DNA from 4 places in the Streptomyces ficellus genome. Region 3 is predicted to be linked to each of the others. Evidence: riboswitches for the same ligand, from Rfam matches in the RefSeq annotation. Region 3 holds a riboswitch; each other region holds the start of a gene.
The links. A riboswitch is a leader RNA that binds a small molecule or an ion and turns the genes downstream of it on or off. The one in region 3 is predicted to bind cobalamin.
Positions count from the first base shown of each region.

Region 1: linked by a shared signal. The riboswitch ahead of EIZ62_RS30575 (energy-coupling factor ABC transporter permease) and the one ahead of EIZ62_RS25645 (cobalamin biosynthesis protein) in region 3 are both predicted to bind cobalamin.
Region 2: linked by a shared signal. The riboswitch ahead of EIZ62_RS29825 (ABC transporter substrate-binding protein) and the one ahead of EIZ62_RS25645 (cobalamin biosynthesis protein) in region 3 are both predicted to bind cobalamin.
Region 4: linked by a shared signal. The riboswitch ahead of metE (5-methyltetrahydropteroyltriglutamate--homocysteine S-methyltransferase) and the one ahead of EIZ62_RS25645 (cobalamin biosynthesis protein) in region 3 are both predicted to bind cobalamin.

Region 1 covers NZ_CP034279.1:6,802,593-6,810,222, reverse strand. Annotated here, with positions in the region: gene dhaK (dihydroxyacetone kinase subunit DhaK) at 1-892, shown strand, start outside; gene dhaL (dihydroxyacetone kinase subunit DhaL) at 901-1,515, shown strand; gene dhaM (dihydroxyacetone kinase phosphoryl donor subunit DhaM) at 1,512-1,916, shown strand; cobalamin riboswitch at 2,075-2,275, shown strand; gene EIZ62_RS30575 (energy-coupling factor ABC transporter permease) at 2,306-3,004, shown strand; gene EIZ62_RS30570 (energy-coupling factor ABC transporter substrate-binding protein) at 3,001-3,378, shown strand; gene cbiQ (cobalt ECF transporter T component CbiQ) at 3,386-4,135, shown strand; gene EIZ62_RS30560 (energy-coupling factor ABC transporter ATP-binding protein) at 4,132-4,977, shown strand; gene EIZ62_RS30555 (NADPH-dependent 2,4-dienoyl-CoA reductase) at 5,111-7,150, shown strand; gene EIZ62_RS30550 (PadR family transcriptional regulator) at 7,207-7,630, shown strand, end outside.
Region 2 covers NZ_CP034279.1:6,626,060-6,633,689, reverse strand. Annotated here, with positions in the region: gene EIZ62_RS29840 (ATP-grasp domain-containing protein) at 1-832, shown strand, start outside; gene EIZ62_RS29835 (MFS transporter) at 825-2,090, shown strand; gene EIZ62_RS29830 (class I SAM-dependent methyltransferase) at 2,059-2,808, shown strand; cobalamin riboswitch at 2,863-3,040, shown strand; gene EIZ62_RS29825 (ABC transporter substrate-binding protein) at 3,071-4,111, shown strand; gene EIZ62_RS29820 (FecCD family ABC transporter permease) at 4,108-5,247, shown strand; gene EIZ62_RS29815 (ABC transporter ATP-binding protein) at 5,244-6,062, shown strand; gene EIZ62_RS29810 (ferric reductase-like transmembrane domain-containing protein) at 6,047-7,045, opposite strand; gene EIZ62_RS29805 (TMEM175 family protein) at 7,222-7,630, shown strand, end outside.
Region 3 covers NZ_CP034279.1:5,732,431-5,740,060, reverse strand. Annotated here, with positions in the region: gene EIZ62_RS25665 (alpha/beta hydrolase) at 1-951, opposite strand, end outside; gene EIZ62_RS25660 (class II aldolase/adducin family protein) at 1,483-2,133, opposite strand; gene EIZ62_RS25655 (inorganic phosphate transporter) at 2,404-3,672, shown strand; gene EIZ62_RS25650 (hypothetical protein) at 3,685-3,906, shown strand; cobalamin riboswitch at 4,028-4,167, shown strand; gene EIZ62_RS25645 (cobalamin biosynthesis protein) at 4,253-5,203, shown strand; gene EIZ62_RS25640 (cobyric acid synthase) at 5,200-6,711, shown strand; gene EIZ62_RS25635 (putative cobaltochelatase) at 6,812-7,630, shown strand, end outside.
Region 4 covers NZ_CP034279.1:296,416-304,045, reverse strand. Annotated here, with positions in the region: gene EIZ62_RS01395 (serine/threonine-protein kinase) at 1-389, shown strand, start outside; gene EIZ62_RS01390 (hypothetical protein) at 432-596, opposite strand; partial or broken gene EIZ62_RS01385 (SAM-dependent methyltransferase) at 728-1,186, shown strand; gene EIZ62_RS01380 (glyoxalase superfamily protein) at 1,343-1,660, shown strand; gene metE (5-methyltetrahydropteroyltriglutamate--homocysteine S-methyltransferase) at 1,743-4,085, opposite strand; cobalamin riboswitch at 4,248-4,467, opposite strand; gene EIZ62_RS01370 (3-hydroxybutyryl-CoA dehydrogenase) at 4,741-5,622, opposite strand; gene aceB (malate synthase A) at 5,619-7,229, opposite strand; gene aceA (isocitrate lyase) at 7,396-7,630, opposite strand, start outside.

The DNA of each region.
Region 1 (7,630 bases), 1.1 Mb from region 3:
CGTCGTACGGAGGGACGCGCCCGTGGCGGGGAAGGTGGCCCTGGTGTCGGGCGGCGGGTCGGGGCACGAGCCGCTGCACGCCGGGTTCGTGGGGCCGGGGATGCTGGCGGCGGCCTGCCCCGGTGAGGTGTTCACGTCGCCCGTTCCGGAGCAGATGGTGCGGGCGGCCGCCGCCGTGGACAGCGGGCACGGCGTGCTGTTCGTCGTCAAGAACTACACGGGCGACGTGCTGAACTTCGAGATGGCCGCCGAACTCGCCGAGGACGAGGGCGTGCAGGTCGCCAGGGTCCTCGTCGACGACGACGTGGCCGTGTCGGACAGCACGTTCACGGCGGGGCGGCGCGGGACCGGCGCGACGCTCTTCGTGGAGAAGATCGCCGGTGCGGCCGCCGAGGAGGGCGCGCCCCTGGAGCGGGTGGAGGCGATCGCCCGGCGGGTGAACGCGAGTTCGCGGAGTTTCGGGGTGGCGCTGAGCGCCTGCACCACCCCCTCGAAGGGCAGCCCGACGTTCGACCTGCCGCCGGGCGAGCTGGAGCTGGGCATCGGCATCCACGGCGAGCCGGGCCGGGAGCGGCGGCCCATGATGACGTCGCGGGAGATCGCCGACGTCGCGGTGGACGCCGTCCTGGAGGACCTGAGGCCGAGCGGGCCGGTGCTGGTGCTGGTCAACGGCATGGGCGCGACACCGCTGCTGGAGCTGTACGGGTTCAACGCCGAGGTGCAGCGGGTGCTGGGCGAGCGGGGCGTGACCGTGGCCCGTACGCTCGTCGGGAACTACGTGACCTCGCTCGACATGGCGGGGTGCTCGGTGACCGTGTGCCAGGCGGACGAGGAACTGCTGCGGCTGTGGGACGCACCGGTGCGGACGGCCGCCCTGCGATGGGGAGTGTGAGGCGCGTGATGCTCGACGCGGACTTCTTCCGGCGCTGGATGACCGGCGCGGCCGCCGCCGTGGACCGGGAGGCCGGGCGGCTCACCGACCTCGACTCGGCGATCGGGGACGCCGACCACGGGGCCAACCTCCAGCGGGGATTCGCCGCGGTGGTCAAGGCCCTGGAGGGTGACCCGGCCGGGACGCCGGGCGCGGTGCTGGTGCTCGCGGGGCGGGAGCTGATCTCGACGGTCGGCGGTGCTTCGGGGCCCTTGTACGGCACGCTGCTGCGGCGCACCGGGAAGGCCCTGGGGGACGCCGCCGAGGTGGCGCCCGTGCAGCTGGCCGAGGCGCTGCGGGTGGGCGTGGCCGCGGTGGCGCAGCTCGGCGGGGCGAAGGCCGGGGACAAGACGATGCTGGACGCGCTGGAGCCGGCCGTGGAGGCGCTGGCCGAGTCGCTCGGCGCGTCGTTCGCGGCGGCGGCCGAGGCGGCGGACCGGGGCGCCCTGGCGACCGTTCCGATGCGGGCGCGCAAGGGCAGGGCCAGCTACCTCGGTGAGCGCAGCGTCGGGCACCAGGATCCGGGGGCCACGTCGTCCGCCCTGCTGATCGGCGCCCTCGCCGGGGCGGAGGCGGCGCGGTGACCGCGCGGGTGGGCATCGTGCTGGTGTCGCACAGCGCCCGGGTCGCGTCCTCGGTGGCGGACCTGGCCCGGGGTCTCGCCGGTGGCGGGGAGACCGCGCCGGTGGCGGCGGCGGGCGGCACTCCGGACGGCGGGCTCGGCACCAGCGCGGAGCTGATCACGCAGGCGGCGACGGCGGTCGACGGCGGTGCGGGCGTGGCCGTCCTGGTGGACCTGGGCAGCGCGGTCCTGACGGTGAAGGCCCTGCTGGCGGAGGGCGACGAGCTCCCCCCGGGCACCCGGCTGGTGGACGCGCCGTTCGTGGAGGGCGCGGTGGCCGCGGTGGTCACCGCCTCGGCGGGCGGCGACCTGGACGCGGTGGCGACGGCGGCCGCGGAGGCGTACGGCTACCGCAAGGGCTGACGACGAGGGCGCGACCGGGAGCGCGGCCGGAGGCGCGGGGTGGTGCGGGCGGTGACGCCCGGTGGCGGCCCCGGCCGCGGTCCCGGCCCCGGCCCGGTCCCGTTTCGGGTGTGACGTTCCCGGTCGCCGCGCGGGTTGTGATGTACCTGGTCAACGCACTACTGTCGCAGGGCCTTGGTGTTCGGGAAACCGGTGCGGTACCGGTGCGGCCCTCGCCACTGTGATCGGGAAGTCCGGCTCCACCCCTCCGGGAAGCCACTGGAACACCGCGGGAGACCGCGGGTCCGGGAAGGCGGGGCCGCGGCGGCATCCTCTGTCATCCCGTCAGCCAGGAGACCGGCCGGGGCGCGTTGTCCATCCACGAGGTGCTGGAGAGGGTCTCCCACATCATGCATATCGCCGAGGGGTACCTACCCCCTGCGCACGCGGTCGCCTGGACCGTCGCCGCCGCTCCGTTCGTCGCCCATGGCGTCCGCGCCCTGACCCGTGAGGTCAGGGCCAATCCCGAGTCGACCCTCCTCCTCGGCGCCTCCGGTGCCTTCACGTTCGTCCTCTCCGCGCTGAAGATCCCCTCGGTGACGGGCAGTTGCTCGCACCCGACCGGCACGGGGCTCGGGGCCATCCTGTTCCGGCCGCCGATCATGGCGGTGCTGGGCACCATCACGCTCCTCTTCCAGGCCCTGCTGCTGGCCCACGGCGGCCTGACCACCCTGGGCGCCAACGCCTTCTCCATGGCGATAGCCGGGCCGTGGGCGGGCTTCGCCACGTACTGGCTGCTGCGCCGCTTCGGCGCGCCGCTGATGGTGAGCGTGTTCTTCGGGGCGTTCGTCGCCGACCTGTCCACGTACTGCGTCACCAGCGTGCAGCTCGCGCTGGCGTTCCCCGACCCGGGCAGCGGTTTCGCCGGCGCGCTGGCGAAGTTCGGCGGCATCTTCGCGGTCACACAGATCCCGCTGGCGGTCAGCGAGGGCCTGCTCACCGTGCTGGTGATGCGCCTGCTGACGCAGTCGAGCAAGGGGGACCTGCTCCGGCTCGGCGTCCTGTCGGCGAAGCCGGCGAAGAACTCGAAGGAGGCCGTGGCCCGATGAGCCGTAACGCCAGGATCAACACGCTGCTGCTGCTCGTCGTGGTCGCACTGGCCGTCCTCCCGCTCGCGCTGGGCATGGGCGACCACAAGGAGGAGCCGTTCGCGGGCGCCGACGCGCAGGCGGAGACGGCCATCACCGAGCTGGAGCCGGACTACGAGCCGTGGTTCAGCCCGCTGTACGAGCCGCCGTCCGGCGAGGTCGAGTCGGCCCTGTTCGCGCTCCAGGCCGCCATCGGCGCGGGTGTGCTCGCGTACTACTTCGGGCTGCGGCGCGGACGCCGGCAGGGCGAGACCCGGGCCCGGGAGCAGGCCGGGGACGACCAGGCGCACGGCGCGGACGCCCCGGGCGCCGGCGACCGGCAGCCCTCCGCCTAGCCGCCCGGTGCTGCCGATCGACGCGGCGGCGCACAGCAGTCGCTGGCGCCGCCGTCATCCGTGCGAGAAGGCCGCTCTGGGGTTCGGCCTGACGGTACTGGCCGTGTGCCTGCCGCCCTGGCCGGGCGCCGTGCTGGTCGCCGCCGCGGCCCTGGTGGTGCTGCTCGGCCCGGCCGGGGTCGCCGCGCGGCAGCTGTGGCGGGCGTGGCGCGTCCCGCTGGGCTTCTGTGTGACGGGGGCGGTTCCGCTGCTGTTCCAGGTGGGCGGGGCGGGCGGTTTCGTCTCGCTCGCGCCCGACGGACCGCTGCACGCCGGGCAGTTGCTGCTGCGTACGTCCGCGGCCTCGCTGGGCGTGCTGCTGTTCGCGTTCACCACACCGGTCTCCGACGTGCTGCCGCGGCTGGCGCGGGCGGGGGTGCCGGCGCCGGTCGTCGACGTGGCGCTCGTGATGTACCGGATCGCCTTCCTCCTGCTGGACGCGGTCCGGCGGGTCCGGCAGGCGCAGGCGGCGCGCCTGGGGCTGACGAGCAGGGCGGCCGCCTGGCGGTCCCTCGCTGGTCTCGGCGCGACGGCCTTCGTCCGGGCCTTCGACCGTGCCGCGCGGCTCCAGACGGGGCTGGCCGGCCGCGGCTACGACGGCACCCTGCGGGTGCTGGTGCCGCGGACCGCGGTCTCCGGGCGGTTCCTGGCCGCGACGGGCGCCCTGCTCGCGGGGCTCGTCGCCCTCACCTTCGTCCTGAAGAGGTTCCTGTCATGAACGCTTCCGCCGTGGTGGAACTCGTCGGCGCCGGTTACGCCTACGAGGACGGCCCCGCCGTGCTGCGGGACATCGGCTTCGCCGTGCCCGCGGGGCGGTCCGTCGCGCTGCTCGGCCGCAACGGCAGCGGCAAGACGACGCTGCTGCGGCTGCTGAGCGGCGGGCTGCGGCCGGTGAGCGGGCGGCTGCGCCTGGAGGGGCGGGACGTGTCGTACGACCGGGCCGGGCTGACCCGGCTGCGGACGACGGTGCAGCTGGTCGTCCAGGACCCGGACGACCAGTTGTTCGCCGCGTCCGTGGGCCAGGACGTGTCGTTCGGGCCGATGAACCTGGGGCTCACGGAGCGCGAGGTGCGGGAGCGGGTGAGCGAGGCGCTGGAGGCGCTGGACATCGCGGCGCTGGAGGACCGGCCGACGCACCTGCTGTCGTACGGCCAGCGCAAGCGGGCCGCGATCGCGGGAGCGGTCGCCATGCATCCCCGGGTGCTCGTCCTCGACGAGCCGACCGCGGGGCTCGATCCGCACGGCCAGGAGCGGCTGCTGGCCGTGTTGGACGGGCTGCGCGCCTCCGGAACGACGGTCGTCATGGCCACCCACGACGTGGACCTCGCGCTGCGCTGGGCCGACGACGCGGCGGTCCTCACCTCCGAGGGCCTGCGCACCGGCCCGGTGGCCGGGCTCCTCGCCGACCAGGCGCTCCTGGACGCCGCCCGGCTGCGCCGCCCCTGGGGAATGGCGGTGGCCCGGGTGCTCCGCGACCGGGGCCTGCTGGGCCCCGGGGAGGCGGGCCCGCGCACCCCGGAGGAGCTGGAGGAGTGGGCGGCGGCGGTCACGGACCGCTAGGACGCGTCACCGCCAGGGCGGGTCTGCCGTGCGCGTTGTGCAGGTCACGTGCCGAACCTTATGCAACTTGTTGCACAAGGCCTCCGTGGTCGTCTACAACTGGGGCGACGACATCGCGCGAGGAGGCGCCCCCATGACTGCGACCCAGGCCCAGGCCCCGGCCCCGTACCCGCACCTGCTCGAACCCCTGGACCTCGGGTTCACCACGCTGCCCAACCGGGTGCTCATGGGCTCCATGCACGTGGGGCTGGAGGAGGCCGAGAACGGCTTCGCGCGCATGGCCGCCTTCTACGCCGAGCGGGCCCGCGGCGGCGTCGGGCTGATCGTCACCGGCGGCATCGCGCCCAACGACGCCGGGCGGCCCTACGAGGGCGGGGCCAAGCTGACCACCGAGGAGGAGGCCGCCGCGCACCGCGTCGTGACGGACGCGGTGCACGCGGCGGGCGGGCGCATCGCGATGCAGCTCCTGCACTTCGGGCGGTACGCCTACCACCCCGACCTGGTCGCGCCCAGCGCGCTCCAGGCGCCGATCAGCCCCTTCGTACCCAACGAGCTGACCGACGCGCAGATCGAGCAGACGATCGAGGACTACGCGCGCGCCGCCGAGCTGGCGAAGTCCGCCGGGTACGACGGCGTCGAGATCATGGGCTCCGAGGGCTACCTGATCAACGAGTTCATCGCCGCCGGGACGAACCGGCGCGAGGACCGGTGGGGCGGCTCCTACGAGAACCGGGTGCGCTTCCCGCTGGAGATCGTGCGCCGGACCCGGGAGCGGGTGGGCCCGGACTTCATCCTCATCTACCGGCTCTCGATGCTGGACCTCGTGCCGGGCGGCTCGTCCCTGGAGGAGGTCGTGGCGCTCGCCCGGGAGATCGAGGCGGCCGGAGCCACGATGATCAACACGGGTATCGGCTGGCACGAGGCCCGCATCCCCACCATCGCCACCTCGGTGCCGCGCGGCGCGTACACCTGGGTCACCAAGAGGCTGATGGGCTCGGTGTCCATCCCGCTGATCACCAGCAACCGCGTCAACACCCCCGAGGTCGCCGAGCGGATCCTGGCCGAGGGGCGTGCGGACATGATCTCGATGGCCCGGCCGTTCCTCGCCGACCCCGACTTCGTCGCGAAGGCGGCGGACGGCAGGCCGGAGACCATCAACACCTGCATCGGCTGCAACCAGGCCTGCCTCGACCACACCTTCAGCGGGAAGATCACCTCCTGCCTGGTCAACCCGCGCGCCTGCCACGAGACGGAGCTGGTCCTCTCCCCCACCCGGCTGCGCAAGCGGATCGCGGTCGTCGGCGCGGGCCCGGCCGGCCTCGCCTGCGCCGTCTCGGCCGCCGAGCGCGGGCACGACGTCACCCTGTTCGACGCGGCGGACGAGATCGGCGGCCAGCTGAACATCGCCAAGCGGGTGCCCGGCAAGGAGGAGTTCGACGAGACGCTGCGCTACTTCCGCACCCAGCTGACGCTGCGCGGCGTGGACGTGAAGCTGGGCACGCACGCCACGCCCGAGCTGCTGAGCGACTACGACGAGGTGGTCGTCGCCACCGGCGTCACCCCGCGCACCCCCGTCATCGAGGGCGTCGACCACCCGTGTGTGGTCAGCTACCTGGACGTACTGCGCGACGGCGCCCCGGTCGGCGAGCGGGTCGCGATCATCGGGGCGGGCGGCATCGGCTTCGACGTGGCGGAGTTCCTCACGGACGGCGGCGAGGGCGCGAGCCAGGACGCCGAGACCTACTTCCGCCAGTGGGGCGTGGACATGTCCTACACCGAGCGGGGCGGGCTGCGCGCACCCGAGCGGCCGCGGCCGCCGCGCACCGTGCACCTGCTCCAGCGCAAGGCGTCCAAGGTCGGCGCCGGACTCGGCAAGACCACGGGCTGGATCCACCGCACCGAGCTGAAGCACCGGGGCGTCACCATGATCGCGGGCGCGTCGTACGAGCGGATCGACGACGACGGCCTGCACATCACGGTCGACGGCCACGCGCGCACCCTGCCCGTCGACACGGTGGTGCTGTGCACGGGCCAGGAGCCGCGGCGCGACCTGTACGAGGAGCTAGTGGCGGCCGGGGCGCCGGTGCACCTGATCGGCGGCGCGGACGTGGCGGCCGAGCTGGACGCCAAGCGGGCCATCGACCAGGGGACGCGGCTGGCGGCGACCCTGTGACGCTCCCGCGTCCGGGCGGACGACGCTACTTTCCGGACACTCCCTAGGATGCGGTCATGTCACTGCCGCACGCGATCCTCACCGCCCTGCTCGAGAAGCCGTCCTCCGGCCTGGAGCTGACCCGCCGCTTCGACCGCTCGATCGGCTACTTCTGGTCGGCCACGCACCAGCAGATCTACCGCGAGCTGGGCAAACTCGAGCAGGCGGGGCAGATCCGGGCGCTGCCCTGTGAGGTCCCGTCCCGCGGGCAGAAGAAGGAGTACGAGGTCCTGCCCGCGGGCCGTGCGGCGCTGGCGGACTGGGTACGGCACAGCGAGGACCCCAAGCCCATCCGGGACGCCCTCCTGCTGCGGCTGCGCGCGGCGGCCGTGGTGGGAACGGAGGGCCTCGCGGACGAGCTGCGCCGCCACCTCGGGCTCCACCAGGCGCAGTTGGCGGAGTACCGGGGCATGGAGGAACGCCAGTTCCCGCCCGAGCGCC
Region 2 (7,630 bases), 890 kb from region 3:
CGGTACCGGCAGCCAGAACGTCTGGCTGGTCAGGGACGAGCGGGAGCTGGAGCACGCCCTGGAGGAGGCCGCGGCGCGGCGCCTGACGGGCCGGCTCTTCGCGGAGCCGTACTTCACCGGGCCGGTCTACAGTGCCGAGACCCTCACCTGGGCGGGGCGGACCCGGCTGCTGGGTGTCTCCAGCCGGCAGATGTCCCCCGAGCCGCACTTCCGCGAGGAGGTGACCGCGTTCCCGGTGGCGTTCGGCGAGGCGCGGCGGGCGGCGCTGGAGGGCTGGCTGGGCGAGGTCCTCGCCGCCATCGGCTACACCGACCGGTTCGCCCACGTCGAGTTCGCGCTGACCACCGCCGGGCCGGAGGTGGTGGAGGTCAACCCGCGCATCGGTGGCGCCCTGGTCGGCGAGGGCATGTGCCGGGCGCTCGGGGTCAACGTGTACACGGCGATGGTGGAATGCGCGCTGGGCCGGCGGCCCGCCCTGATGGACGCGCGCCTGCCGGGCGGGCCGGCCGTCGCGTTCGTCCTCGGCTACCCGCGGGAGCCGGGGACGTTCACCGGCGTCGAGGGGCTCGACCGGCTGGCGGACATGCCCGGCGCGCCCGCCTGGTACCCGGTCAAGCGGGTCGGTGACCGGATCGAGCACCTCGGGGACAGCCGCGGGTACGCGGGCATCGTCTACGCGGAGGGGGAGACCGCCGAACTGGCCACGCACTGCGCGGTGGCGGCGGCGAACGCCGTCCGGGTCCTGACCGGTCCGGTCGCGGCCGCACCGGAGGACCGGGACGTCACCGGGCCTGTCGGGGCCGCACGGGACAGCCGGGGCCCCGGTGGCTGAACCGTCCAGGGGCGCGGGGGGCTTGCGGGCCGCGTTGTCGACGCCGGCCGGCCCGCCGCGCTTCCTGCTGCTCAGTTCGTTCCTCATCCCGCTCGGCAGTTTCATGGTGCTGCCGTTCATGTCGGTGTTCCTGCACGAGCGGCTGGGGATGGGGCTCGGCACGGTCGGTGTGGTCCTGGCGGTGGCGTCGCTGGTGCAGTTCTCGGGCGGGGTCCTCGGTGGTGCGCTGGCCGACCGGATCGGTCTGCGGCGCACGATGCTGTGGGCCCTGGCGGTCCGCACGGCCGGGTTCGGGTGCTTCCTGGCGTGCCTCGTGTGGCCGCCGGTCGCGGTCGTGGCGCTGGTGCTGACGTGCTGCGGCGCCGCGCTCTACCTGCCGGCGAACAAGGCGTACCTGGTGCACGGCGTGGACGAGGAGCGGCGCCCGGTGTTCCTGTCGGCGGGGAACGCGGCGCTCAACGCGGGCATGGCGCTGGGTCCGCTGGTGGCCGGGCCGTTCGTCCTGTCGTCGCCCGGCCCGCTCTTCCTGGTCGTCGTGGTGCTGTTCGCCGTGGTGACGGCGGGGCACGCGCGGCTGCCGGCCGCCGGGGGCGACGGCGTCCCGGCCGCGGGTGCGGCCCGTCAGGGACTGCTGTCCGGGGTGGCGGCGCTGCCGTTCGCGGCCAACGCGCTGGCGTTCTACCTGTACTTCCACTTCCAGCACTTCCTGGCGGTGTACGCCGTGCGGCGGGCGTCGGCGGAGTTCTACAGCGTGGTGCTGCTGCTCTGCTTCGTCCTGGTGATCGTGGTGCAGCCGCTCGCGTCCGGGCTGATCCGCCGGATGCCGTACGCCCTCGCCCTGGCGGCCGGGTTCACCGGGCTCGCCGCGGGGCTCGCGGTGCTGGCGATCGGTACCCGGCCGGCGCTGCTGGCGGGCGGGGCGCTGATCACCCTCGGGGACATCGTCCTGTTCCTGAAGAACGACCTGGAGGCGCTGCGCCGCAGTCCGCGCTCGGACGCGGTGGTCTTCGGCCAGCAGCGGCTGGCCGCGGGGCTCGGGGCGTGTGCCGCCGGCGTGCTGGGCGGGCAGGTGTACGGCCTCGGCGAACGGTCCGGGCACACCGGCTGGTTCTGGCTGCTGGCCGCCGCGCAGTGCCTGCTGCTGCCTCCGCTCCTGCTCACCCTGCGCGGCAGGACCGCCGCGCCCGGCTCCGCCGGCGACGACACGGAAGGAACGACGGCTCCTCATGACGCACACGGGCGGGTTCCAGGACGATGAGTTCTGGACCGAGTTCTACGACTTCCTCTTCTCCGTACAGCGTCACGCGCAGGCGGAGTCGCTCCTCGACACGTCGCCGCTGCTCGCGTTCCCGCCCGGGGCCCGCGTCCTGGACCTGGCGTGCGGCCCGGGGGTGTTCACCGTGCCGCTCGCCCGGCGCGGCTTCCGCGTGACCGGCGTGGACCTGAGCCCGGCCATGCTGGACCGGGCGCGGAAGGCCGCGGCCGACACGGGGGTGTCACCGGAGTACGTCCGGGCCGACGCCCGGGAGTTCACGCGGGCGGGCGCCTTCGACGTGGTGCTGAACATGTTCACCTCCTTCGGCTACTTCGAGGACCCGGCCGACAACGCCCGCGTGCTGCGTGCCATGCGCACGTGTCTCGCCCCGGGCGGCACGCTGGTCCTGGACCTGGCCGGGAAGGAGCTGCTGGCGCGGAAGGTCGAACCGCCGAAGGTCGTCCGGCGCGGCGAGGACCTCCTGGTGCAGACGGACACCGTGCTGGACGACTGGGCGCGGCTGCGCAGCGACTGGGTGCTGGTGCGGGGCGACCGGGTGACGCGGGCGAGCCTGGTGTGGTTCGTCTACAGCGCGGTGGAGCTGCGCGCGATGGCCGAGGAGGCCGGGTTCGGCCGGGTGGAGGTGTTCGGCGGGTTCGACGGCCGGCCCTACGACCAGGACGCCGAACGGCTCGTCCTGCGGGCGGTCCGTGACGCATGACACCACCCCGGGGGCGCACGGCGGTGATCGTGCGCCCTTTCACCCCTTCCCCATATGAACGTAATATCGCCAGGTCATCACCGCGATGGGAGCCAGGAAGCCGGTGCGAGTCCGGCACGGTCCCGCCACTGTGACCAGGACCGCCCCCCATCGACACGCCGCCGCGCTCGCGCGCGGGGCGCGGGGAGGGCGCCCCGGGAGTCAGGACACTGTCCCGTCGCGGGCCCGATCCGAGGAGCGCGGACTCCCCAGGAGGCTTTACGTGTACGACGGCACGCCCCGTCCTGTCTCACCCCCCTCTGTTCCCCGCCGCCGTGCCCTGCGCACCGCGGCCGCCCTCCTCGCCCTGAGCACCGCCCTGGTGGCCGGCTGCTCCGCGGGCGGGGACGGGAAGGGCGCGGCGAAGTCCGCGCCGGCGCCGGCCAAGGGCTTCCCGGTCACCATCGACAACTGCGGTGTCCGCACGACGTACGACGCGCCCCCCGCCCGGGTGGTCACCATCCACCAGCACCCCGCCGAGCTGATGCTGTCCCTCGGTCTGAGGGACCGCATGGTCGGCACCGCGTTCCCCGACTCGGCGGTCCTGCCGCAGCTGCGGAAGGACTTCGGGGCCGTACCCGAACTGGCCAAGAAGGAACCGTCCTTCGAGAAGGTCCTCGACGCCGAACCCGACTTCGTCTACGGCGGCTACGGCAGCGCGTTCGCCGAGGACGAGGGCCGGTCCCGGAAGGCGTTCGCGGACGCCGGCATCGACACGTACCTGAACCGCGAGTACTGCGGCAAGAAGCAGGTGTCGATGAAGGACACCTACGACGAGATCCGCACGATCGGTTCCCTGTTCGGGGTGGCGGAGCGGGCCGACCGGCTGGTGGCCGACCTGCGGGGCCGCGTCGACCGGGCGACCGCGGCGGTGAAGGGCGCGCCCGCGGTACCGGTGTTCGTCTACGACAGCGGCGACAAGGCCGCGTTCACCGCCGGCGGCAAGAGCCTGGGCACCGAGATCATCCGGCTCGCGGGCGGACGCAACGTCTTCGACGACCTCGACGAGGTGTTCGGCGACGTGTCGTGGGAACAGGTCGTCGCGCGCAAGCCCGAGGTCATCGCCATCTACGACTACGCGGGCGCCGGCAGCGTCGAGCAGAAGAAGAGGTTCCTGCTCTCGCAGCCCGCCCTCGCGGACGTGCCGGCCGTGAGGAACAAGCGGTTCGTCGTCCTGCCGCTGACCGCGACCCTGGTGGGCGTCCGCCCGCCGCACGCGGTCGAGGACCTGGCGCGCGCCCTGCACCCCGAGAAGTTCCGGTGACGGGCGCGGCGCCCGCCAGTCCGCCGACCGCTCCCGCCTCCCGCCCCGCCGCTCCCGGCCCCGCCCGGAAGGACGGGGGCGCGGCGGGGTCCCGCCGGGCGCCCTTCGTCACGGCCCTGGGAATCCTCGGCGTCCTGCTCCTGGTGTCCATGACCGCGGGCATGGCCATCGGCTCGGTCGCCGCGCCGCCCGGCGAGGTGTGGGGCATCGTGACGCACGCGCTGGGCGCCGACTGGTCGGAGCCGGTCTGGTCACGGGCGCGCGAGACGATCGTCCTGGACGTGCGGGCGCCGCGCGTCCTGCTCGGGGCGGTGACCGGCGCGGGGCTCGCCGTGGTGGGCACCGCCATGCAGGCCCTGGTGCGCAACCCGCTCGCGGAGCCGTACCTGCTGGGTGTGTCGTCCGGTGCCTCCCTGGGCGCGGTCGCGGTGATCGTCTTCGGGGTGAGCGTGTTCGGGCCCCTGTCGCTGTCGGTCGCCGCGTTCATCGGGGCGCTGGTGACGCTCCTGCTCGTCTACATGACCGCGCGGACGGGCGGGCGGATCACGTCGGTGCGCCTGGTGCTGTCCGGTGTGGCGTTCGCCGCCGTGCTCACGGCGGTGATGGACATGCTGCTGCTGACCAGCGACCGCGGCAACGAGGCACGGGCGGTCCTCGCCTGGACGCTCGGCGGGCTCGGCGGTGTGCAGTGGGGCACCCTGTGGCTGCCCGGCGCCGCCGTGCTGCTCGGGGTGGGCGTCCTGCTCGTCCAGGCCCGGAACCTGAACCTGCTGCTGGCGGGCGAGGAGGCCGCCACGACGATGGGGCTGGACGTGGCGCGTTTCCGGGCCCGGATGTTCGTCCTGCTGTCCCTGGTGACCGGTGTGCTGGTCGCGGCCGCCGGGCCGATCGGATTCGTGGGGCTGATCATGCCGCACATCGTCCGGCTGTTCGTGGGCGGCGACCACCGGCGGGTGCTGCCGACGGCCGCGCTCGCCGGGGCGGTGTTCCTGATCTGGGCCGACGTCGCCGCGCGTACGGTCGCCGCGCCCATGGAGATACCCGTCGGCGTCCTGACCGCCCTGTGCGGCGGGCCGTTCTTCCTGTGGCTGATGCGCAGGGACGCCCGGCGGAACCCGGACGGAGGAGTGGGATGACCGCGACCGAGCTCGTGATCGAGGGCGTCACGCTCAGCGCCGGCGCCCGCCGTCTCGTCCGGGACGTCTCCCTGACCGCCCGCCCCGGCGAGGTGATCGGGCTGGTCGGTCCCAACGGCAGCGGCAAGTCCAGCCTCCTGCGCGCCGTCTACCGGGTCCTGCGCCCCGACACCGGGCAGGTCCGCGTCGACGGCGCCGACGCCTGGGCGCTGCCCCCGCGCCGGCTGGCCCGGACCCTGGCCGCCGTGGTGCAGGAGACGGGCGCCGACTTCGACCTGACGGTGCGGGAGGTCGTCGCCATGGGCCGTACCCCGCACAAGCGGCTCCTCGACGGCGACACCGCAAAGGACGCCCGGCTGATCTCCCGGGCCCTGGAGGCGGTGGACGCCGCCGGGCTCGCCGACCGCGCCTTCGACCGGCTCTCCGGGGGCGAGCGCCAGCGCGTGCTGATCGCCCGCGCCCTCAGCCAGCAACCGTCGCTGCTGGTGCTGGACGAGCCGACCAACCACCTTGACGTACGGCACCAGCTGGAGGTCCTCGGCCACCTGCGGGCGCTGCCCGCGACCGTGCTGGTGGCGCTGCACGACCTCAACCTCGCCGCGTACTACTGCGACCGGTTGTACGTCCTGCGGGACGGCGCGGTCACGGCCTCCGGCCCGCCGGGCGAGGTGCTCACCCCGCTGCTGCTGGCCGAGGTGTACGGGGTGGCGGCCGAGGTGTCGGTCCATCCGCGCACCGGCGCGCCCCAGGTCACCTTCCTGCCCGGTGGGACGGCCGGGGCGGTCGTGGCAGGGGCGGATCACTCCGGCTCGTGATGGTGGGGTGTCGTGGCGGGCGGCGCGGCGGGCCGGGGCCTGCCGCCGTCGTGCCCGGACAGCACCACCGCGAGGAGTCCCACGACCACCGCGACGGCGGCGAGCCGCCCGGCGGCCCGGGCCGTCCAGCCCGCGACGGCCGCGCCCCGCCCGCCGCCGGGCGCGCCCAGCCGCTCGGACCGCCGGGCGGGCCGGACCAGGCGCAGCACGAGCAGGACGGCCACGGGCAGCTGGAGCAGCCACAGCGCGGTGCGCGGCCACTCGCCGTACCAGACGTTGGTGCCGTACAGCAGCGTGTGCCAGACGCTCAGGACGTACACGAGGATCACGAACCGGTGCACCCGCCGCCAGGTGCCGGCGCCAATGCGGTGCCGGACGTAGAACAGCAGCCCGAGCGGGACGGCGAGGTAGAGGGCGCCCTGGCCGAGGGGGATGGCAAGCCTGCCGGTGCCCGAGTCGTACCAGCCGGGTACGAAGGTGTCGGCGAACGCGGACCACAGCCGTGACGCCCAGGGCAGCGCGACCTCGTACCGCACCAGCTCGGCCGCGAACATCAGGGCGTGCGCGAACATCAGGGCCATGGTGGTGAGGCTCGTGGTGCGGTGCCAGCGCTCCAGACGGGGGCGGGACACCGGGAGGCGTCCGGGTCCCGGCCCGGACAGCAGCAGGCCGAGCATGACGGTGCCATACGCCCACAACAGGCCGGACCAGCCGAAGGCCTGGCTGAGCAGGTACATCCAGAAGGTGTCGGGGTCGTCCATGAACGGCATGACCGCGACGGTCGCCGATGCGCCGGACCGCATCCGGACGTACAGGAACACGAACACGGCGAGGGTGACCCCCACGGCGGCCGCGGCGTCGGGCAGCGCGGCCCGCAGGTCCGTACGCAGGTCCGCACGCGGCCGTACCCGTCCGCCCGGGCGCTCCTCCACCGCTGCCACGGGACGCGCGTCCTCGTGATCCGGCGTCACTTCCCGCTGCATGCACGGCCTTTCGGGTTGCGCTCACCGGCGTGCTCACCGGTGACACCAGTGTGACGTGCGGGGCGGCCGGTGCCGAGACGGCATTCGGCCAGTCGTCACGCCGGCCCGGGGACACGGTCAGCGACACGCCCGCGCGGGCGGCGGGGCGGGGCACGGGTGAGTGCTACTACAGGTCGATGGACAAGGGTGAAGGGCACACGGACGTCCCGGCCGCCGGGCAGCAGGTCCCCCGGCACAGGATGCTCGCACTGACCGACGGCGTCGTCGCCATCGCCATGACGCTGCTGGTCCTGGACATCCAACTGCCCGACGACCTGAGCGGGACCGCGCTGCGCAGGGCCCTCGACGACGTGCAGTCCCAGGTGGGCGCCTTCCTGCTGAGCGCCGTGGTGATCGCGATGTTCTGGCGCGCCCACCACGCCACGCTGCGGACCGCGGAGTGGCTCGACACGCGCCTGTTCTGGCTGAACGTGGTCTTCCTGGTGCTGGTGTCCCTGATGCCGTTCCCCACCCGCGTCCTGGAGGACTACGCCCACCTTCCGGTGGGGCCGGGACTGTACGGGGCCGTCATCGGCCTGGGCGCGC
Region 3 (7,630 bases):
GACGAGCGTGGGTACGCGCAGGCCCCGCGGGTCGGCGGCCTCGGCGAGCCGGTCGCCGTGCACACCGGTGCTGCCCTGCGCGGCGCGGACGGCGAGCGGGAGCAGCGGGGCGGGCACCCGGCGGGCGGTGGCCAGGGCGCGCAGGGTGGCCTCCCAGTCCAGGACCGGCGAGTCGAGGACGAGGCCGCTGATCCGGTCGCGCAGGCCGCAGTTGGCGGCGGCGTGCAGGGCCATGGACGCCCCGGTGGACCAGCCGTGGAGGATGACGCGTTCGGCGCCGTGCCGTACGGCGTGGCGGATCGCGGCGTCCAGGTCGCGCCATTCGGAGTCGCCCAGGTGGCCCAGTCCGCCGGCGGGGCGAGGCGCTCCTGGGTCGCCTCGGTAGGCGAGGTCCAGGACCGGCAGGCGCATCCGGTTGAGGAACGTCATGAGGTTCAGCGGGTGCTCGCGGGTCGTGCCGATGCCGTGGACGGCGATGACCCAGGTGGAGCGGGAGGCGGGGACGAACCAGGCGGGCAGGGCGCCGAGTTCCCCCTGCACCTCCATGTCGCTGTACTCCAGGCCGAGCGCCGAGGCAGGGGTGCCGGTGTGCAGCTGCGGGGTGAACCTGACCCGGCTGCCCGGTTCGAGCCGGCCGCCGACGACCCGTTCGAGCCGGCGTACGACGGTGTCGGCGCTGTGCGGTACGTCGTCCAGGACGGGCCCGACGACGGCGTGGACGTCCGGGCCGGCCAGCCCGTAGGTCCCGGGGCGCCGGGAGGCGAGGCAGCGGGTCAGGGTGACCTGCCCGGCGGCCGTGGCGTGCACGGTGAGCCGGGGCTCGCCGGGCAGGGGCCGGCCGGACGGCACCTTGAGCGCGGCGCTGCTGGTGTACCGGCCGGCCGCGACCGCGGCCGCGCCGGCACCGATCAGTGTGGTGACGGCCGCTGCCGTCGCTGTAGCGGGGCGCACCGTTCCAGTGTGGTGACGTGCGGGTGCGGATGCCAGTGGGCGCCCCCCGCCGGGGTGTCGCGCACCCGGCGACGTACCCAGGGTGGGGCCGTGCCCCCCACCCACCGCCCCGCGCCCGGCGACGCACCGGGGTGGGGCCGTGCAGGGTCGCCCCCGCAGGGGACCGGCGGCGTTACCGGGGCTCCCATCCTCGTAACTCGAGGCCGCCGGCCCCGAGGAGGCGAGCCCGGAGGGGCCACGCCCCCCACCCACCGTGCGTATCCGCACCGCCCACCGGGCGAACCGGGAACAGGCACCCCGCCGGCCCGTTGTGCCCACCCGTTCCGCCCTGCGGAACGATTGCCCACAACAGGGTGGGGGGGGACCCAGCGGGACGATTGCCCACAACGGGTGGGCGGGGGTGGGAGCGGCCGCGGGACGATTGCCCACAACGGGTGGGCGGGGGTGGGAGCCGCCCAGCGGGACGACTGGCCACAACGGGGGCGAGGGTGGGCCCAGCGGGGCGAGCCCAGAACGAGACCGGCGGGGCCGTCAGTGGGGCTGGCCGTAGCCGGAGAGCTTCGTGGCGGCTTCGTGGAGTTCGGCGGGGGACAGGAGGCTGGGGGTGTGGCCGGGTGCCGAGGTGGCGGTGAGCCAGACGCGGCACATCCACTCCAGCTGGGCCGTGCGGTCGTAGGCCTGGTCCAGGGTGTCGCCGTAGGTGACCGTTCCGTGGTTGCGCAGGAGGCAGCCGGTGCGGTCGTCCAGGGCGCGCATCATGTGGGCGGCGAGGTCCGGCGTGCCGTACAGGGCGTAGGGGGCGACGCGGACGGGGCCGCCGAGGGCCGCGGCCATGTAGTGGATCGGTGGGAGTTCGGTGACGAGGGTCGACGCGGCGGTGGCGTGGACGGCGTGGGTGTGCACGACGGCGCGGGCCGTGGTGCGGCGGTAGATCTCCAGGTGCATGGGGAGTTCGCTGGTGGGCGCGAGCCGGCCGCGGACCTGGGTGCCGTCGAGGTCGACGGCGACGGTGTCGGCGGGGGTGAGCCGGTCGTACGGCACGCCGCTGGGGGTGACGAGCACCAGGTCCCCCACCCGTGCGGAAACGTTTCCGGAGGTACCGACGACCAGCCCGTCCGTCACCGTCCTGCGGGCGGTGCCGACCAGTGCGTCCCATGCCCGCTCGATCGCGTCCTGTGTCATGCACCCGATCCTGTCAGGCACCGGGCGGGTCCGGCACGAGTGATCCATGTCTCGTCGGCGGGTCGGCGCCGGGCCACGGCGCGGCCGTGAGGAGACGGGGCGGGGTGCCGGAATCGCCCGGTTTTCCGGCCCCGACCTCACGCCCGGGGGCGTAAGCGGAATGACCGCACCCCGCTTGGGGTCACCATGGCGCCCGAGCCAGTTCACCTTCCGTTCACTCAGGTTGCTTACGTTCGCCGTGCCACTGACGTCGAACGATTGCCTGGGTAAATGGAACACATCACGCTGCTGCTCGCCATTGTGGTCGTGACAGCTCTCGTGTTCGATTTCACGAACGGTTTCCATGACACCGCCAACGCGATGGCGACCACCATCTCGACCGGCGCGATGAAGCCCAAGACGGCGGTGGCCATGTCCGCCGTGCTCAACCTGGTCGGCGCCTTCCTGTCCGTCGAGGTCGCCAAGACGATCTCCAGCGGACTCGTCACCGAGGACGGCATCACACCAGAAGTGATCTTCGCGGCGCTCGTCGGCGCGATCCTGTGGAACCTGCTGACGTGGCTGGTCGGCCTGCCGTCCAGCTCCTCCCACGCCCTGATGGGCGGCCTGGTCGGCGCCACCGTCGCCTCCGTCGGCATCGGCGGCGTCAACGGCGGCGTGGTCGTCACCAAGGTCCTGATCCCGGCCGTCGCGGCCCCGCTGGTCGCGGGCATCGCCGCGATGCTCGCCGCCCGCCTGACGTACAAGGCGGGCAAGCACGTCGACGAGAAGACCGGCCGCAAGGGTTACCGCGCCGGCCAGATCGCCTCGGCCGGTCTGGTCTCCCTCGCCCACGGCACCAACGACGCGCAGAAGACGATGGGCATCATCACCCTCGCCCTGGTCGCCGGAGGCGTCCTCGTGCCCGGCTCGAACCCGCCGGTCTGGGTGATCGTCTCCGCCGGTCTGGCCATCGCCCTCGGCACCTACCTCGGTGGCTGGCGCATCATCCGCACCATGGGCAAGGGCCTCACGGACCTCCAGCCGCAGCAGGGCTTCGCCGCCCAGACCAGCGCGGCGGCCGTCATCCTGGCCTCCTCCAACCTGGGCTTCTCGCTCTCCACCACGCACTCCTGCTCCGGCGCCGTGATGGGCGCGGGCCTCGGCCGCAAGGGCGGCGTGGTCCGCTGGTCGACGGCGACCCGGATGTTCGTCGCCTGGGGCCTGACCCTGCCGGCCGCCGGCCTGGTCGCCGCCGCCTCCGAGTACGTCACCAAGCAGGGTGACTGGGGCGTCGCCGCCGTCGCGGTCTTCCTGGTCGCCTCCTGCGCCGCGATCTGGTTCATCTCCCGCCGCCAGGTCGTCGACCACACCAACGTCAACGAGGTGGAGCAGGAGGAGCCCGCGGGCGTCGTGACCACCGCGATCGCGGCCGTCACCCCGCCGCCCCCGGCCGGTGCCGTCGCGGTCACCGCCGAGGAGCTCAAGGCCACCATCCCCGCCCCGGCGGGTGAGGCGAACTCGACGTCCCACGCCCCGGCTCCCGCCGCCACGGTGTAAGGAAAGAACAGCATGAAGATCGACTGGGCAGCTCTCGGCTCCGTCTTCGGGGTCAGCCTCCTGGCCACCGTCGCACTGGTGGGCCTGTTCACCCTCGGCATCGTCGGCCTCTCCAAGCAGGAGACCGCCTCCGCCGGCGGGGGCTCCGCCACCCTCGCCCGCACGGGTGCCTACGCCTGCTTCGCGCTCTGCGCGGCGGCCGTGGCGTACGGGATCTTCCTGATCGTCACCTGATCGGGTCTCCCCCGGCTCTCCCCCGGCGCCCCCGGAACGACATGTCGTTCCGGGGGCGCCGTCGTACGCCGGTGTGTGCCTCGGCACAACCTCCCGCCGCAGGTCAACAGCGAGTTGACGGGCGTTCGCGGGGCGTGGTGGACTGCCGGGGCCATTACGGCGGCAGGTGAGGAAGCCGGTGCGACTCCGGCGCGGTCCCGCCACTGTGAGTTCGCCCTGACGGGCGGATGAGTCAGGAACTCCCGTCGCCGGTCACGTCGAGCCAGGGCGCGGACCCTGAGTGAGGACATCACCATGCCCGGCTGCCTTCGCGCTGCCCCGGAAGCACCCAGCACATCGAGAACCCATGCGCGGTGACCGCGTCTTCGCGTACGGCGCCGCCGCCGGGCTGGCCGCCGATCTGCTGCTCGCCGACCCCCGCCGCGGGCACCCCGTCGCCGCGTTCGGGCGCGCCGCGGGCGCGGTGGAGGGCGTGTTGTGGCGCGACCACCGCGCGTGGGGCGCACTGCACTCCGTGGTGTGCGCCGGGGGCGCGGCCGGGGCGGCGGTGCTCGTCAGCCGGGCGGTACGCGACCGGGGCGCCGTTCCCGCCGCGCTCACCGCGGCCGCCGTGTGGGCCGTCGTCGGTGGTACGACGCTGGGGCGCGAGGCCCGCGCGATCGGGGGCGCACTGGCCGCCGGCGACCTGGAGGTGGCGCGCGAACGGCTGCCGCACCTGTGCGGGCGGGACCCGCAGTCCCTGGACGGCCCCGGCATCGCCCGCGCGGTCGTCGAGTCGGTCGCCGAGAACACCTCCGACGCCGTGGTCGGCGCCCTGGTGTGGGGCGCGGTCGGCGGCGTACCGGGCCTGGTGGCCTTCCGGGCGGTGAACACGCTCGACGCGATGGTGGGCCACAAGTCCCCGAGGTACCGCCGCTTCGGCTGGGCGTCGGCGCGCCTGGACGACGTGGCCGGCTGGCCGGGCGCCCGGCTGACGGCCGCCCTGGCCGCGGTCGCGGGCGGGAACCCGCGCGGCGCGGTCCGGGCCTGGCGGGCCGACGCGGACAAGCACCCGAGCCCGAACGCGGGCCCGGTGGAGGCGTCGTTCGCCGGCGCGCTGGGTGTACGGCTGGGCGGGACGCTGTCGTACGGCGGGCGCGTCGAGCACCGGCCGGTGCTCAACGCGGCGGGCCGGGCGGTGGAGGTGGCGGACATCGAGCGGGCGGTGCGGTTGTCGCGCCGGGTGAGCGCCCTGACCCTCGCGGTGTGCGCGGGCGGGCGGCTGGCGTTCGGGGCGATGAGGCGGAGGCGTACATGAAGCGGGGTGGGGGGCTGCTCGTCGCGGGCACCACGTCCGACGCGGGCAAGAGCGTCGTCACGGCCGGCATCTGCCGCTGGCTGGTGCGGCAGGGCGTGAAGGTCGCGCCGTTCAAGGGGCAGAACATGTCCCTGAACTCGTTCGTGACGCGCGAGGGCGCGGAGATCGGGCGGGCTCAGGCCATGCAGGCGCAGGCGGCGCGCGTGGAGCCGACCGCGCTGATGAACCCGGTGCTGCTCAAGCCGGGCAGCGACCGCTCCAGCCAGGTCGTGCTGATGGGCAAGCCGGTCGGCGAGCTGAGCGCCCGCGGCTACCACGGCGGCCGCCAGCAGGCGCTGCTCGGCACGGTCGTGGAGTGCCTGGAGGAGCTGCGGAGCACGTACGACGCCGTCATCTGCGAGGGCGCGGGCAGCCCGGCGGAGATCAACCTGCGGCGCACCGACATCGTCAACATGGGCATCGCGCGCGCCGCCCGCTTCCCGGTGGTCGTGGTGGGCGACATCGACCGGGGCGGCGTGTTCGCGCAGTTCTTCGGTACGACGGCGCTGCTGGCGCCGGAGGACCAGGAGCTGGTCGCGGGTTATCTGGTGAACAAGTTCCGGGGTGACGTGACGTTGCTGGAGCCGGGCCTGGACATGCTGCTGGACCTGACCGGCCGGCGGACCCTCGGTGTCCTGCCGTACGCGCACGGGCTCGGCATCGACGAGGAGGACGGGCTGCGGGTGTCGCTGCGCGGCGCGGTCCGCGAGTCGGTCGTCGCGCCGCCGGCCGGCGAGGACGTGCTGCGGGTCGCCGTCTGCGCCGTACCGCTGATGTCCAACTTCACGGACGTCGACGCGCTGGCCGCCGAACCGGGCGTGGTGGTCCGGTTCGTGGACCGGCCGGAGGAGCTGGCCGACGCGGACCTGGTGGTGGTGCCCGGGACGCGCGGGACGGTGAGGGCGCTGGCGTGGCTGCGCGAGCGGGGCCTCGCGGAGGCGATCGCGCGGCGGGCCGCCGAGGGGCGCCCGGTGCTCGGCATCTGCGGCGGCTTCCAGGCGCTGGGCGAGCACATCGACGACGAGGTGGAGTCCCGGGCCGGTGCGGTCGAGGGGCTCGGGCTGCTCCCGGTGCGGGTGCGGTTCGCGCCGGAGAAGACACTGGCGCGGCCGGTCGGCGAGGCTCTCGGCGAGCGGGTCGAGGGGTACGAGATCCACCACGGTGTCGCCGACGTGCGCGGCGGCGAGCCGTTCCTGGACGGGTGCCGCGTCGGGGCGGTGTGGGGCACGCACTGGCACGGCTCGCTGGAGAGCGACGGCTTCCGGCGGGCGTTCCTGGCGCAGGTGGCGCGGGCGGCGGGGAGACGGTTCGTGCCGGCGCCCGGGACGTCGTTCGGGGCGCTGCGCGAGGAGCAGCTGGACCGGCTGGGTGACCTGATCGAGGAGCACGCGGACACCGACGCGCTCTGGAAGCTCATCGAGCGGGGTGCCCCGGCCGGGCTGCCGTTCGTTCCGCCGGGGGCGCCATGACGACCCGGGCGGGTCGAACGGCGGCCCCCCGCATCGCGTACGTCCCGGCCGGCAACTCCTCCGCGTCCGGAGGGAAACCACTCGAGGGAGTGATCACAGCATGAGCACCCGATACCCGTTCACCGCCGTCGTCGGCATGGACGACCTGCGGCTGGCGCTGCTGCTCAACGCGGTCAGCCCGGCGGTCGGCGGTGTACTCGTCCGGGGCGAGAAGGGCACGGCGAAGAGCACGGCGGTGCGGGCCCTGGCGGACCTGCTGCCCGAGGTGTCCGTCGTCGCGGGCTGCCGCTTCAGCTGTGACCCCGCCGCGCCCGATCCCGGCTGCCCGGACGGCCCGCACGGGACCGGCGCCGCGTCGGCCCGGGCGGCCCGCATGGTCGAGCTGCCCGTGGGCGCGTCGGAGGACCGGCTCGTCGGGGCGCTGGACATCGAGCGGGCGCTCGCCGAGGGCGTGAAGGCGTTCGAGCCGGGCCTGCTCGCCGCCGCGCACCGCGGGATCCTGTACGTCGACGAGGTCAACCTCCTGCACGACCACCTGATCGACCTGCTGCTCGACGCGGCCGCCATGGGCGCCTCGTACGTGGAGCGGGAGGGCGTCTCCGTACGGCACGCCGCGCGGTTCCTGCTGGTCGGGACGATGAACCCGGAGGAGGGCGAGCTGCGGCCGCAGCTGCTGGACCGGTTCGGGCTGACGGTGGAGGTGGCCGCCTCGCGGGAGCCGGAGCAGCGGGTCGAGGTGGTGCGCCGCCGTCTCGCGTACGACGACGACCCGGCCGGTTTCGCGGCCCGGTGGGCCGGCGAGGAGGCCGCGCTGCGGGAGCGGATCGTGGCCGCGCGGGCGCTGCTGCCCTCGGTGGTGCTGGGTGACGCGGCGCTGCGGCAGATCGCGGCGACGTGCGCGGCGTTCGAGGTGGACGGC
Region 4 (7,630 bases), 5.4 Mb from region 3:
CGCAGGTCAAGGAGGTGACGTTCTACGAGGACTACGCGCTGGCCGCCATCCCCACGAAGCCGGGGGCCAAGACGTACGACGCGTACCAGTACCGCGACGGTGTGGCGAGGAGGACCGGCCCGGGCGGCACCATCGCGTCCGGCAGCGCCGACGACCAGCCGTTCGACGCCACCACCCTCGCCTGGAGCGGCCTGCCCGCACTCATGAAGCGCGCGGAGCGGGAGCTGAAGGTGGACGACCCGAACCTGCGGTACGTCATCGTCGACCGGTGGACGTTCAACGACGACCGCCCGACCCTGCGCGTCTACCTCTCCAACGAGTACCTGGCATCCGGCTACCTCGCCGCCGACACCCGCGGCCAGGTCGTGGCCTCCCACCCGGCGTCCTGAGCGCCCTCGCACCCCGTGCGCCCCGCGCCGCCCACCACCGCGTCACACCCTCCGGTGCCAGCACCACCACGCGCCGAGGGCCGCCACGGCCGGAACGGCGAGGTCTCCCACCGCGACGACCCCGCCGGGCCCCTCCGGGAGCGCGCCGACGCCGCCGACGGCGACCGCGGCGAGGAGGACGGCGAGAACGGTCCAGAACTTCCGCATGACGGGCCCCCACAGGTGCGGTTGGTGCGCGTCACGGTAGCGGGCGGCAGGTTCACGCGGGCGGCCACGGGCGGCCCGCCCGGCCCCGGCTCCCTCTCCCGACACTTCCTCACCCCCAGGAGGCCCACACCATGAGCACGGACCAGCGCCACCTCCTCGTCATCGGCGTCGGGGCCGGTGACCCGGACCACCTGACGCTCGCGGCGGTGAAGGCACTGCGGCGCGCCGACGCCTTCTTCCTCCTCGGCACGGGTCCGGAGAAGGCTTCGCCCACCGACCTGCGGCGCCGCATGATCGACGCGCACGCCGACCGGCCCCACCGCGTCGTCGCAGCCGACGACCGCGAGGAGTGCACCACCGCCGTCCACGACCGGCGAGCCCGGCGCGGCGACGTGTACGAGCGCCTCGTCCGCGACGAACTCGCCCCGGGCGAGACCGGCGCCTTCCTGGTGTGGGGCGACCCGTCCCTGCACGACGGCACGCTGGACGTCCTGGCCTCGGTCGCGGCACGGGGCACCGTCGCCTTCACCACCGAGGTGGTCCCGGGCGTCACCAGCGACTCCGCCCTCGCGGCACGCCACGGCTTCGCCCTGGACCGGGTGGGCCCCGACGCCGACGGCGACGCCCGCATCAACCGCGGCGCCTGCACCGGCACCCCCGACGAACTCCTCGTACCCGGACGGTCGTCGGACGCCGCCGACCGCGTCCGGCGACCGCGCACCGAGCCGCCGGCCGACGAGGAGGCGATCCCCGTCCTGCGCGTCGACGACGCCGCCACGGCGGTCGCCTGGTACCGCCGACTCGGGTTCGTGCAGCAGTGGGAGCACCGTTTCGAGCCGGGCTTCCCGGCCTTCGTGGAGATCGCCAGGGGCGCCGTCGCGCTGTTCCTCTCCGAGCACACCGGCGACGCCCGCCCCGACACCCTGGTCTACCTCCGCGTACGTGACGTCGACGCCGTCGCCGCCGAGTTCGGCGTGCCGGTGACCACCGCCCCCTGGGCGCGGGAGGTCGAACTGCGCGATCCCGACGGCAACCGCCTGCGCGTGGGCACGCCCACCGAGTGAGCACGGCCCGGCCTGCCGCGGTGCCTCCGCGCGACGGCCGGGAGACCCGCACCCGCGCGGGTGTCCCGGCCGTCCCAGCGGGTCAGGAGGAGGACAGCTCCGCACGGACCGTACGGGCGGCGGCCACCAAATTCTCAAGCGACGCCCGGGTCTCGGGCCAGCCCCGGGTCTTCAGACCGCAGTCCGGGTTGACCCAGAGCCGTTCGGCCGGGATGGCCTCCAGGCCGGCGCGCAGCAGCGCGGCCGCCTCGTCCGCACCCGGAACGCGCGGCGAGTGGATGTCGTAGACACCCGGGCCCGCCTCGCGCGGGTAGCCGTGGGCGGCGAGCTCACGCGCGACCTGCATGTGCGAGCGGGCGGCCTCCAGGCTGATGACGTCGGCGTCGAGGTCGTCGATGGCCTGGACGACATCACCGAACTCCGCGTAGCACATGTGCGTGTGGATCTGCGTGTCCGGACGCACCCCGCCGGTGGTCAGCCGGAACGACTCGGTCGCCCAGGCGAGGTACTCCGCGTGGTCCGCCTTCCGCAGCGGCAGCGTCTCGCGCAGCGCCGGCTCGTCCACCTGGATCACCGAGGTGCCCGCCGCCTCCAGGTCGCTCACCTCGTCGCGCAGGGCGAGGGCGACCTGCCGGGCGGTCTCGCCGAGCGGCTGGTCGTCGCGGACGAAGGACCAGGCGAGCATGGTGACCGGCCCGGTGAGCATCCCCTTGACCGGCCGGTCGGTGAGGGACTGGGCGTACCGCGTCCAGCGGACCGTCATCGGCTCGGGGCGCGAGATGTCACCGGCGAGGACCGGCGGCCGGACGTAGCGGGTGCCGTACGACTGGACCCAGCCGGCCTGTGTGGCGAGGTAGCCGGTGAGCCGCTCGGCGAAGTACTGCACCATGTCGTTGCGTTCGGCCTCGCCGTGCACGAGGACGTCCAGACCGGCCTTCTCCTGGAAGGAGATCACCTCCTGGATCTCGGCCTCGATGCGCTGCTCGTAACCGGTGGCGTCGATCCGCCCGGCGCGCAGGTCCGCCCGCGCGGTGCGCACCTCGCCGGTCTGCGGGAACGAACCGATGGTCGTGGTGGGCAGCAGCGGCAGTCCGAGGTGCGCGCGCTGGGCGGCGGCCCGCTCGGCGTACGGCTGCGAGCGGCGGGCTGCGGCGTCGGTGACGGCTCCGGTACGGGCCCGGACAGCCGCGTCACGGGTGAGGGGGGAGCGGGCGCGGGACGCCAGGTCGGCCCGGTTCGCGGCCAGTTCGGCGGAGATCGCGTCCGTGCCCCGGGCCAGACCCTTGGCGAGGGTGACGAGTTCGGCCGTCTTCTGCCGGGCGAAGGCGAGCCAGCGGTGGATCTGCGGGTCGATGTCCCGCTCGAGGGCGGCGTCGATGGGCACGTGCAGCAGGGAGCAGGAGGCGGCCACGTCCACACGGCCGGCGAGCCCCAACAGGGTGCCGAGGGTGGACAGGGACTTCTCGTAGTCGTTGATCCAGACGTTGCGTCCGTCGACCACACCGGCCACCAGGCGCTTGCCGGGGAGGCCGCCGACGGCCGCGAGCGCGTCCAGGTTGGCGGCCGCGGCGCCGGTGAAGTCGAGCGCGAGACCGTCGACCGGAGCCTTGGCCAGCACCGGCAGTGCCTCGCCCAGCCGGTCGAAGTAGGAGGCGACGAGCAGCTTCGGCCGGTCCGTGAGTCCACCGAGGTCCCGGTAGGCGCGCTCGGCGGCGTTCAGCTCGGCCGCGGTGCGGTCCTGGACGAGCGCGGGCTCGTCGAGCTGCACCCATGCGGCGCCGGCCGCCCGCAGGTCGGCGAGGACCTCGGCGTACACCGGGAGCAGCCGGTCCAGCAGGGTGAGCGGGTCGAAGCCCGGCGCCACGCCGGGCGCGGGCTTGGCGAGCAGCAGGTAGGTGACGGGCCCGAGGAGGACGGGCCGGGCGGCGAGACCCAGCTCCAGCGCCTCCTTCAGCTCCGCGACCTGCTTGGTGGAGTCCGCCGTGAACTCGGTGTCCGGGCCCAGCTCCGGCACCAGGTAGTGGTAGTTGGTGTCGAACCACTTGGTCATTTCCAGCGGCGCCACGTCCTGGGTGCCGCGCGCCATGGCGAAGTAGCCGTCCAGGGCGCCGGCGCGGGTACCGGTGCCGGCAGCGGCCTCGAAGGCGGCCCGGTGGCGTGCGGGGATCGCTCCGACCATGACGGTGGTGTCGAGGACGTGGTCGTACATCGAGAAGTCGCCGGTGGGCACTTCGTGGACACCGGCGCCGGCCAGCTCGTTCCAGTTCGCCCGGCGCAGTCCGGCGGCCGTGGCACGGAGGGCGTCGGCGGTGACGCGGCCCTTCCAGTACCCCTCGATCGCCTTCTTCAGCTCCCGGTTCGGCCCCTGGCGCGGATAGCCGTACACGGTGGCCCGTGCTGCCGCGGCTGCGGTCTTCGTGGTCACGGAGATCTCCTTCGCGAGATGAATCCCTGAGATCCCGGGGACGGGACGAGAGCGCGAAGGGGTGACGGACCGGACGGTGCGGCCTCGCGCGGTGTGCGCGGCCGTCCGCCCGATGTGTACGCCGACCCGCCCTCGAGGTCACCGGGATGCCGCACGCGACGGTTCGCGTACGGACAGCGGGCAGGTCTTCGGACTCGCGGGCACTTCCTCCCCGAGGAGGTCTCCTACTGGCCGTCGCTTCCCAGGCCCCTGCGGACCCAGTGCGTATGACGGCGGTCGTTCCCGCTCACCGCTGCGGGGCAGTCCCGGATTCCCACCGGGTTCCCTCTTGCGACGCCTCCCGCCTGGCGGGCGGGGGCGAACCAGCTGTGCCGGTCAGCCTACGCGGCGGTGCCGCACGACGGAGCGGTACCTCCGGCATTCGGACGGCGGGGACGACGTGAGGTGGGACACACGGGCCCACGGCCCGGCGGCGTACGAGTGCGGGCCCACGGCCCGGAGGGCGTACGAGTGCGGGCCCACAGCCCGGCGGGTACGAGTGCGGGAACGCGTCCGGTCGGGGACGTGTCCCAGCGGTAACGCGTCCGGGCGGGAAGCGTCATCCCCGCGCTTCCCGCCCCGACACCTGACGCCGGCCCCTCAACCGGCGCCGGGCTCATCCCCCGTCGTACGGGTGGAACCCCCGGCCCGACTTGCGGCCGAGGAGACCCGCCTCCACCATCCGCTGGAGCAGCGGCGGCGGGGCGTACAGCGGCTCCTTGAACTCGTCGTACAGGGACTCGGCGATCGAGGCCACGGTGTCCAGCCCGATCAGGTCCGCGAGCCTGAGCGGACCCATGGGGTGGGCGCAGCCGAGCTCCATGCCGGCGTCCACGTCGGCGGGCGAGGCGAACCCGGACTCCGTCATGCGGATGGCCGACAAGAGGTACGGGACGAGCAGGGCGTTGACCACGAAGCCGGCCCGGTCCTGGGAACGGATCACCGTCTTGCCGAGAACGCCGGTGACGAACCCCTCCACCAGCGCGACGGTCGCGGCCGAGGTGTGCAGGGACGTCACGACCTCCACCAGTGGCAGCACGGGCACCGGGTTGAAGAAGTGCAGCCCCACCACCCGGTCCGCGCGGCCGGTCGCCATGCCGAGGCGCATGACCGGGAGGGACGAGGTGTTGGTGGCCAGTACCGCCGCCGGATCCTCGACGATCTTGTCGAGCGCGGTGAAGACCTCGGTCTTGGCGTCCGCGTGCTCCACGACCGCCTCGACGACCAACTGCCGGTCGGCCAGGTCCTCCAGGCTTCCGGTGACGACCAGGCGGGCGAGCGCGTCGCCCGCCGCGCGGCGCTCCAGCTTCCCGCGGCGCACCGCACGGTCCAGGGACGCCGACACCCTTTCCCGGGCGGCGCGCGCGGCGACCGCGTCCACCTCGCAGAGCACGGTGTCCAGCCCGGCCCGCGCGCAGACCTCCGCGATCCCGGCGCCCATCTGCCCTCCGCCGACCACGCCGACACGCCGCACCGCCACGCGCTCGGGCCCGCTCATGACCGGCCCTCCCCGCGGTCCGCGCGGCGGACGAGGTGGCGCGAGTAGGCGTCCGGCGTGAAGAAGAGCGGCAGCGCGCTGTTCAGCGCCGTGTGCTCGAAGAGCGCCCGGACCTCGTCGACCGCCGCCCACGGGTACTCGGCCCCCAGAGCGGCGACCTCGTCGTCCAGTACGGCCAGCACCGTCTCGCGGTCGACGACCCGGTGGCGCAGCCACTGCCAGACCTGCACACGGGCGATCTCGGCGGTGGCCGCGTCCTCCATCAGCCCGTTGAGGGCGACCGCCCCCCGCCCGCGCAGCCAGGCGTCGAAGTAGCGCAGGGCGACCGCGATGTTGGTGCGCACGCCCTCCGGGGTGGGCGGGCCGCTGACGCGGCGCACGGACAGCAGGTCGGCCGCGGTGACCTCGACGTCGTCACGGGTACGGTCCAGCTGGTGCGGCCGTTCTCCCAGGACGCCGTCGAACACCGCCCGGCACACCGGGACGAGCCGGGGGTGGGCGACCCAGGAGCCGTCGAAGCCGTCCTCCGCCTCGCGTTCCTTGTCGAGCCGGACCGTGGCCAGGGCGGCCTCGTGGGCGGCCGGGTCCTTACCGGGCACCTGGGCGGCCATGCCGCCGATGGCGTGGGCGCCGCGCTTGTGGCAGGTGCGGACGAGCAGTTCGGTGTACGCGCGCATGAAGGGGGCCGTCATGGTGACCCTGGCACGGTCGGGCAGCAGGAAGTCGGTCCGGTGCCCGAACGTCTTGATCATGCTGAACAGGTAGTCCCAGCGGCCCGCGTTGAGACCGGAGCTGTGCTCGCGCAGCTCGTAGAGGATCTCCTCCATCTCGAAGGCGGCGGTGATCGTCTCGATGAGCACGGTGGCGCGGACGGTGCCGCGCGGGATGCCGAGGAGCTCCTGGGCGAGGACGAAGACGTCGTTCCACAGCCGGGCCTCGTAGCGGTTCTCCAGCTTGGGCAGGTAGAAGTACGGTCCGTGCCCGGCGTCCAGCTGGCGCCGGGCGCAGTGGAAGAAGTACAGGCCGAAGTCGACGAGAGAAGCCGGGACGGTCTCGCCGTCGAGCTCCAGGTGCTCCTCGGTGAGGTGCCAGCCGCGCGGGCGGATCACGATGGTGGCGAGGCTGCCGGGGGCGCCCAGCCGGTACGCCTTCCCTCCGGGGGCCGTGAAGTCGATGCGCCGTTCGATGGCGTCGAGCAGCGTGAGCTGGCCGCCGACGACGTTGTCCCAGGTGGGTGCGGTGGCATCCTCGAAGTCCGCCATCCACACCTGGGCCCCGGAGTTGAGCGCGTTCACGGCCGTACGGCGCTCGGGCGGACCGGTGATCTCGACACGGCGGTCCGTCAGCCCCGGCGCCGGAGGGGCGACGCGCCAGGTGGGGTCGTCGCGGACGGCGGACGTCACCAGGGGGAACTCGAGGGGAGAGCCGGCCGAAAGGCGGATCGCCTGCCGGCGGCGCTCCTTCAGCACCTCCAGCCGGCGCTCGCGGAAGGCGGCGACGAGGGTCCCGACGAAGTCCAGGGCCGCGGGGGTGAGGATCTCGTCGTGACGTTCGCCCGGGGCCGCGAGGACGCGGAGCCGGTGGGTCAGTGCGCTGGCGGTGGTCATGGGGCCTCCTGAGTGGGGAGCGGAGCGGGGGCGGACGGACACGGTCGCCCGGCCCCCGCCCGGCCGGCGGAACCGGGGGCCCGGCACGGCCTGCTGCGTGGGACCGCGGCGCGAGACCGCGGGGCGGGGGCCGGGGGCGGGCCTGGGGGCCCGCCGGCGGGCGTTCCTAGTGGAACTGCTCCTCCTCCGTGGAACCGGCCAGGGCCGTGGTCGAGGAGGCCGGGTTGACGGCGGTGGACACCAGGTCGAAGTAGCCCGTACCGACCTCCCGCTGGTGCCTGACGGCGGTGAACCCGTGCTCCTGCGCGGCGAACTCCCGCTCCTGCAGATCCACATAGGCGGTCATACCGTGCTCGGCGTAGCCGCGGGCGAGGTCGAACATGCCGTGGTTGAGGGAGTGG